One region of the Paenibacillus sp. MB22_1 genome, then DNA from elsewhere that is predicted to be linked to it. Evidence: riboswitches for the same ligand, from Rfam matches in the RefSeq annotation. Region 1 holds a riboswitch; the other holds the start of a gene.
The links. Region 1 has a riboswitch for fluoride ahead of crcB (fluoride efflux transporter CrcB). Riboswitches for the same ligand answer to the same signal wherever they lie in the genome.
Positions count from the first base shown of each region.

Region 1 (4,198 bases):
TGAATGTACGTCGATAGACGTTTTTCTTATGTGGTCCTCCGACGGAGCGGGCGGGGAGACGCCGTAATCGGACGGAGGGATTGGACCAGCTTCGCCGGCAACGGCCGGATGCACATAAATTTCTTACTGTTGCCCCGCCCGGATCGAAGCAGCCGCCCTGAACCGGGCTTTGCTACCCGCGCGCCAAACACCTGCATAAACCATTCAATGGGATAGGAGATGGACAGCAATCCGTTTTCGGATCCGGCAAAATTCACCGCAGTCGCAAGATTGCCTTTCCTCGTCAGCCACACCGAGCCGGAATCGCCTTCCAAGGAAACGGGGCGTTTGCCACGGATCACGCTTTGGTTCTTGAAGGTAATCATCCCTAAATTGCCGTAATCCCCGTAATCGACCTGCACATCGGTATGGATTGATTCCACCGTACCGGTTACAACCCCTGTCGTGCGACCCACCTTCTTAAGTCGATCACCGATTTTATAGGATCGCACATGGCCCGGGACGATCCCAAAGACAGCATAGGCTGGCTTCAGCAAAGAACGTCTCAAAGGTTTGGCGGTAGCTGCGTCGATATAATTTGCCCGTTTCCGGCTCAGCTTGACGAAACGGTCCAGCTGACCGATGCGGTCCTTAGCGATAGTCCCTCCATCAGCACCTCCCGGTTGCAGCGTGGCAGAGAATCGCCGGGTATTATTATCGACGAGGACGTGGTTGTTGCTAAGGATCAAGCGTTGGCATCCGGAAGCATCTCCGCTGACGATCAAACCAACCGTGCCGGAGGAGTCCGATGTGCCAACGCTGTAGCCGGCCATAACCGGGCGAATTCGGCGCGTGAACCTGCCGCCGTTCCCATTACCGGCCCGTTTGCAGAACCTAGGGGAACGGACGATACGAAACGGCACGCCAGCCCGAGGCTTTAGATAACGAGGTAATGCTGTGGTGCGGGTTGACTTGTTTTGTTTGGCGGCAGCGGCTGTGGTCAGGGGATCGGCATATACGATGATCGCTGCGCCGCGTTTGGGGCGTTTCGGGTCCCGCAAGCCGACGCCAACGCCATGGACTCCCTTCATCTTCAGCATCTTCCCGGCAATGCGCTGTTTCAGCAAATAAGCTCTACGAAAACTGGCCAATAGATATCACCTTTTCTCGCATATTCGCGGATTTGCTGCATTATATGCTGGCGCCGGGACGCTTGATCGTTATACGGGCCGATGCCTTTGTAATGTAGGATCGTTAAGTTGAGACAAGCCAGCTTCCCAACCATGCGCAAGCCGCGCCGAGCAAAGCCGAGGTCAGCACATATACGGCCGCCTTTTGTTTTTGCCCCTTGTTAATTAAGGTGATCGTTTCATATCCAAAGGTGGAGAACGTCGTGTAGGCACCGCAAAATCCAGTCCCCAGCATCAACCAGCCCCAGTCAGGGATAGCCTGCCGTGTGTGGAGTCCGGCTAGGACGCCAAGCAGGAGGCTGCCGCTGAGATTGATTACCCACGTTCCCCAAGGAAATTGCGAGCCGCGAGTGGCGGTTTGGGATGAGATCCATTGTCCTAAATAGTAACGAAGGAGCGTGCCGAGAATCCCGCCAAGTCCCACGATGCCGATCATGCGGAGTCCCCTGCCTTAGGAGCCTGTTGTTTTTGACCTAAGCGGACTCCAGCCCAAGCCATCAGAAGACCGCCGATCAAGCTGGTCAACAGATAGGCGACTGCCGCAGCCAGATGTCCGGTATGTATCGCATCAACGGTCTGGACCGTGAAGGTGGAGAACGTCGTAAATGCACCGGCAAATCCCGTACCTGCCCCGATGCGTATACTGGGATGGATCTTTCGCAGGGCAGCGACGGTAAACAACCAGCCGAGAAATAAGCAACCGGCCCAGTTGATGAGCAGGATCGAAAGTGGAAAAGCTCCGATGTTTGGAATCCAGAGGGACAGTCCGTACCGGAGCAGGGTTCCGAGTAAGCCACCCACAATTAATGCAAGGATGTTCAATGTGCTCTACCTCCTGAAAAAATAGACAGACTCCTACCAGAGAGTCTGGTAGGAGTCATCAGCTCAAACGAGCGGTTTAGGCGAACTCCATCGCCTTATTGCGTTGTCATTGGCAACATTTTATGCTATGAGGGGACAACTCGTCAATACAGATTACGTGATAATCGTAATGGTGGGCGCCGAAATCGTTGGCGGGGTTGTAATTGTGGAAACGACGTTGCTGAAGCTGCCCACTTCAATCTGAACGGGAACACCTGCGATCAAATCCACGGTGTCGAGCACGAGGCTGGCCGTGGTCAGCGTTGACAACGAGGATTGTTGAAGTACGCCGTTAATGTAAACGTTGAAATAATCGGTACCGGTGAGCTCAGGCAGTTCCGTGATCGGTGCGTCGGCATCGTCGACGAAGCTGGCGGCAGGAATGGTCGTTTCGGTAGCGCCGATCATGTCGGCTGTTAACGTGGCGAAGTAACGGGTGACTGTCGGCGTTACTACGGTTGTAACTTCACCTCCAGAGGCGACTGGAGCCGATGCTACTGCCGTAAATACGGGTTTAATTACAGGCATCTATCATCACCTCCTAATCTTTGAGGGTATCGAGAGTGTCCGATACATCATATATAATGATGCAACTTTGTTAAGTGACAGGGCTGACAACCTCCGTTGAATATGGATTTTTTGGACGACGGGGGAAGCCAATTGCCCAAGCGCCAAAGACGGGTTATTCATAGGATAGGTAAGTAAGAGTTGAAGAGCCATCTGGCCAGGGGGAAGCGGTGAATGGGAGCGGCAAGAGGTGCGCGCAAAAAGGCAACGCGCATGAACAAACGGCGGTATCAAGCCCATAAGGTAAAGCACTGCCAGGCATGCTCGCGTCAGCGGCGCCGGAAGCGGGTCGTGCATGCACTGCGGCTTCGTTATCTGCGAGCGTCACGGCTCCTGCACCGCTACCGCCGGTTACTTCGGCAGTATGAGCGCTTGGTACGCGCGAAGAATCTTATGCCGTTTCCTGGTGGAGTTGCGGAGGATCTGGCCGAAATGCGGGGAGCAACTGGAGCGTTGGGACCCGCAGGACCGCAGGGCGCTCCGGGAAGTGCCGGTCCGATGGGACCGCCAGGGCCGCAGGGCGAGCCAGGAGCAGCCGGGCCAATGGGGCTAACAGGTCCACAAGGCGAGCGGGGAAAGCCCGGACCACCAGGACTGCCTGCAGGCGATATTCGGGTTACCTCTACAGTTTTCCGTTACTTTTTTGCGCCGCTTGCCGATTTGACCGGGACCGTTCACATCCCTGCCAATCAATTTACGGATGACGAGGGGGAAACGCCTGCGGTTTTTGCCGGGATCGGTGGAGGGTCCTATACCAACTTATTTATCAATGGCATGCTGCAGGAAGGCAGATTGTTTGTACTGGAGCCGGAGTCTTTGACGTTGTTGCTGGGGCAGGATATGATAGGGGCAGGCACGCCGATTATAGTGGAAAACGTGCGAATCACCGCCAAAGCCACGTCCTGAACTAGGAAAATGCGAAGCAGCATGAAAATTCGTCGTGGCAGGGGGCAGGGCCTTGTCACGGTCTGTTTGATAGAGTAGGAGGATTGGTATGAAAATTAATGGCATTAATCATTTCTGTTTCTCCGTATCGGATTTGGATCGATCCATGGCGTTCTATGAGCAGGTCTTTGGAGCGACTCCCCTGGTGAAAGGACATAAGCTTGCCTATTTCGACCTGAACGGGCTGTGGATCGCCTTAAATCAGGAAGACATTCCGCGGGACAAGCAGCATCGTACATATACGCATATCGCTTTTTCGATCGATGAGGGGGATTTCGAGGCCTTTCAGAACCGGCTCCGGGAATTAAACGTTGAAGTGCTGCCAGGGCGTGAAAGAGATCAGCGCGACAAAAAGTCGATTTATTTTCTGGACCCGGACGGGCATATGTTCGAATTCCATACCGGAACGTTACAAGACCGACTGGATTACTATAAAGCGGACAAAGACCACATGATCTTTTATTAACCGCGATTCATTGATAGAATAAGACAGTAACTAAAATTTAAATGAAGTAGGTCACCATGAAAAAATTCAAAAAGTTTTATATCGAAACGACCAGCATCTGCAACCTGGCCTGCAGCTTCTGTCCGCCGACCCATCGCCAGGCGCAGTTTATCAAAGTTGAGGACTTCCGCAAGATTCTGGACGACATCAA
Region 1 covers NZ_JBLADV010000001.1:1,541,631-1,545,828, reverse strand. The annotation lists gene ACL02P_RS07175 (hypothetical protein) at 27-1,130, opposite strand; gene crcB (fluoride efflux transporter CrcB) at 1,234-1,605, opposite strand; gene crcB (fluoride efflux transporter CrcB) at 1,602-1,991, opposite strand; fluoride riboswitch at 2,034-2,095, opposite strand; gene ACL02P_RS07160 (DUF4183 domain-containing protein) at 2,145-2,558, opposite strand; gene ACL02P_RS07155 (DUF4183 domain-containing protein) at 2,772-3,503, shown strand; gene fosB (metallothiol transferase FosB) at 3,592-4,008, shown strand; gene ACL02P_RS07145 (radical SAM/SPASM domain-containing protein) at 4,065-4,198, shown strand, end outside.

Region 2 (4,198 bases), on a different contig from region 1:
CGATTGAAAACGGCGGGGTTAGTCAAGGAGAGCCGCAAAGGGCAATGGGTGTTTTACTCTCTGAACCGTGAAGTTCTTGAACAGGTTGGATTGGTGTTGAGGCAGTTGCCCGACATGTCGGATGAATTGAAAGAGCTAGAAAAACAGGGACTATTGGTTAATGTTTGCTGTGAATAAGAGGAGTGTATCACATGGGCAGTCAAAACATCAAAAGGTTGTCGTTTCTGGATCGGTATTTAACGGTGTGGATTTTTCTGGCCATGGCCGTTGGCATCGGTTGCGGTTATTTGTTTCCCAACATGGTGGACAACTTGAATGCTTTACAGGTCGGCACCACCTCCATTCCCATTGCCATCGGTTTGATCCTGATGATGTACCCGCCGCTGGCGAAAGTGCGATACGAGGAACTGGGCCATGTGTTCCGCAACGTGAAAGTGCTGGGCTTGTCCCTGGTGCAGAACTGGGTCATCGGGCCGCTCCTCATGTTCGTGTTGGCAATCATTTTCTTGCGGGGCTATCCCGAGTACATGGTTGGCTTGATTCTGATCGGTCTTGCCCGTTGCATCGCCATGGTCATCGTCTGGAACGATCTTTCCAAAGGGGACACTGAGTACGCAGCGGGCTTGGTGGCGTTCAATTCCATCTTTCAGGTTTTGTTTTATTCGTTCTATGCGTTCGTGTTCGTCACGATTTTGCCGCAGTGGCTCGGATTGGAAAGCATGGTCATCGAGATCACGATGGCCGAGGTCGCCAAAAGCGTGTTTATCTACCTGGGCATTCCCTTCCTTGCGGGGATGATCACCCGATATGCACTGGTGAAAACAAAGGGGAAAGCATGGTACGAGCGGGTGTTCATTCCGAAGATCAGCCCGTTGACCTTGGTCGCCCTGCTGTTCACCATCGTGGTCATGTTCTCCCTCAAAGGGGAGGTCATCCTTGAGTTGCCCATGGATGTGCTCAGGGTCGCGATCCCGCTTCTCATCTACTTTGTCGTCATGTTTGTGGTGTCGTTTCTGCTCAGCAAAAAAGCGGGAGCAGGCTACCCCGTCTGCACGACGCTTTCCTTTACCGCCGCCAGCAACAATTTTGAACTGGCAATTGCAGTGGCAGTCGGGGTGTTCGGCATTCATTCGGGAGCGGCTTTTGTGGCGGTCATCGGCCCGCTGGTGGAAGTGCCCGTAATGCTGGCTTTGGTGAAGCTGTCGCTCTATTTCCAACGCAAATTTTTTTCCACGCAAGGAGGCTGACGAAATGGCGGAGAAACCGATCATCTATTTCCTTTGCACAGGCAATTCCTGCCGCAGTCAAATGGCGGAAGGGTTCGGGAAAAAATATCTTGGTGACCGTTTTGACGTGTACAGTGCAGGAATAGAAGCTCACGGTCTCAATCCGTATGCCGTTCGGGTCATGCGGGAGGTGGGCATCGACATCTCCAATCAGACATCCGATGTGATCGATCCCGAGCTGTTAAACAAAGCGGATTATGTGATTACGCTCTGTGGCGATGCCAACGACCGATGCCCGATGACACCTCCGCACGTGACACGCTGGCATTGGGGCTTTGACGATCCTGCCAAGGCAACGGGGACGGAGGAAGAAAAACTGGCGGTATTCCGCCGCGTGCGGGACGAGATTGGCGAACGAATCAAGCGGTTTCGCGACACGGGAGAATAGATACCAGAATACAGGCTGTTGGGATTGATTTTCGATGAAATAGGGAATATGATAGTGTCAACGCGAAATAGGCGATGGAGTTCGCCATAACCGCCTGACGGCTGATGACTCCTACCGATACGAGTGTATGGGTAGGGGTCTGTTTTTTTATCCAGCATTTCGGGAGGAATCAGCATGTCATATTTTTTGGTCGGAATTGCGGGGATCATCGGCACTTTGCTTCGGTATGTTTTAGGATTGTGGGTTCAACAATTGGTTCCGCAAACCTCGTTTCCCGTTGGCACGTTGGCGGTCAATCTGGTCGGTTGTTTCGCCCTGGGATGGTTTTTCCAATGGGTCATGGACAAAAACCGCATTTCACCTCGTGTTCGCACCAGCATCAGCACGGGTTTGATCGGCTCCTTTACCACGTTTTCGACGTTCAGTGTGGAAACCGTCCAATTGTTCCGTCAGGGACTATGGGGGAGCGGGATTGCGTATGTAGGGATAAGTATGATCGGCGGATTGTGTCTGGTTTGGATGGGAACGGCGGTTGCCGACAGGAGAAGGGAGAGGGTTCGACATGGCTGAGATCGGTTGGATAGCGGCGGGCGGCTTTTTGGGAGCGATGGCTCGTTACGCGATGGTTGCATTTGTTTCCGCCCGTTGGCCGACCAGGTTGCCTCTTGGAACGCTGTTGGTGAATCTGATCGGTTCCTTTTTGCTCGGATGGATCGCAAGCAGTGGATTAAATGAACAGATAGCATTTTTTCTGGGAACGGGATTCATGGGGGCGTTTACGACGTTCTCCACGTTCAAGCTGGAGAGCGTGAACCTGTTTCGGTGGGGCGAAGGGAAAACAAGCCTTCTGTACATGGGGATGACGTACCTTCTCGGCATCGGAGCAGCATGGCTGGGATTTGGTGTGGGAATGTGACTTATTGACACATGAAAAATGGAGACCATTTGGCGGAGTTGGTCCGACAGGTGGGAAAGGTCTAAGCTGTTCAGGTTTCATGGCGACGAATGGCCACCGTTTTTTGTGGGTTTCTCCTCCTCGCGATGCTTCCGTTTGCCCATGGATGTGCCCTTGTCACGCCTTACTGGGCAATTGCATAAAATAGTCGCAGATTCCGTTAATTCCAATCGAAGGAGAGTGAACACGGGATTGAATCCTTATTACGCCCACCAGTATTACAGCACACAGTGGTTCTATCCCATGCCCTGTTACTGGCCCCCTCATCATGACTGGCGGAACTGGCACCCGTATACTTACGGTATGCTACAACATGTAAGGAACGACGGGTACCCTCCAGTCGAATTGAAAGATTATGGCGGAAAACCGTTCGTTGTCGATATTGAGAGGGCCGCCAAGCAAAATAAAAATTACCGAACCGCATTATGGACAGGAAAACATTTGCAAGTGACTTTGATGAGCATCGAGGTAGGAGGAGATATCGGATTAGAAGTTCATCCTGATGTTGACCAGTTTATCCGTATTGAACAAGGACAGGGACTTGTGCGAATGGGGGAACGAAAAGACCGTCTGGATTTTGAAAGAAGAGTGTCCGAAGATGACGCGATCATGATTCCAGCTGGGACGTGGCATAATGTGACCAATACGGGGCATGTTCCCTTGAAGCTGTATTCCATTTATGCTCCGCCCGAGCATCCGTTTGGCACGGTTCACAGGACGAAAGCCGAGGCCATGGCCGCTTATCGGTGACTGATTTGGCAGTTTCGTTGGAAACCAAAGTTATGTCAGGTTTTCAAGTAATTATGGGAAAAAAGTGGCCGCAGAGCCCTTCGTCAGGGGTGTTCTGCGGTTTTTGCTTTCAAACGAGGGGTGCCGCCTGCAACATTTAGGGGTTCGGGATGGCTTATGCGGGGATAAGTTTGATATTGGTGGTGTGTCTCATGTGGCATTCGGTGTTGGGACAAGATGGCTTGGGAATTTGCTGTGGAACATGACATTTATCCATTCGTTTGAGGAGGAATGATAATCTCCGCCTCAATGACTGCTTTATCATAACGATGTCGGTGATTATTGATCTTTCCATTCCAGCAATATATCCAACAACTTTAGAAACGTTTTTTGATCTTCGATGCTTCGTGTTTGCAGGCGGGTAACGATTTGAGAAATTGTGAATTCTTGAGAGTTTGGTTTAGGCTGGATCGACCGAAAGAGGTCTTCTAATGAAATTTCCAGAGCGTTCGCCACCTTTTCGATGCTTTCCAGCGTAGCATTTTTCTCGCCTCTTTCCAATTGTCCAATGTATGTAGCATGGAGATTGGCTATATCTGCCAATTCTTCCTGACTCAATCCCTTTTCTTTGCGGAAATTCCGTATCCGCTCTCCAATAACCATTGGCAAATCGCTCATTTTTACCACCTCTCAGGTAACTTTAGCTTTATTCTTTAAGCTTCCCCAAGAGACGATAGATATTCAAAATAACAAATGATATACTATAAGTATTGTTTACTGAGCCAAACAAAAAATACTGAAACCAAAATCCGCGGTATTTGCTCAGAAGCTTAAAATCGT
Region 2 covers NZ_JBLADV010000002.1:546,016-550,213, reverse strand. The annotation lists gene ACL02P_RS14285 (ArsR/SmtB family transcription factor) at 1-177, shown strand, start outside; gene arsB (ACR3 family arsenite efflux transporter) at 207-1,247, shown strand; gene arsC (arsenate reductase (thioredoxin)) at 1,252-1,674, shown strand; fluoride riboswitch at 1,736-1,795, shown strand; gene crcB (fluoride efflux transporter CrcB) at 1,849-2,244, shown strand; gene crcB (fluoride efflux transporter CrcB) at 2,237-2,590, shown strand; gene ACL02P_RS14260 (cupin domain-containing protein) at 2,822-3,379, shown strand; gene ACL02P_RS14255 (helix-turn-helix domain-containing protein) at 3,698-4,036, opposite strand.
Region 2: linked by a shared signal. The riboswitch ahead of crcB (fluoride efflux transporter CrcB) and the one ahead of crcB (fluoride efflux transporter CrcB) in region 1 are both predicted to bind fluoride.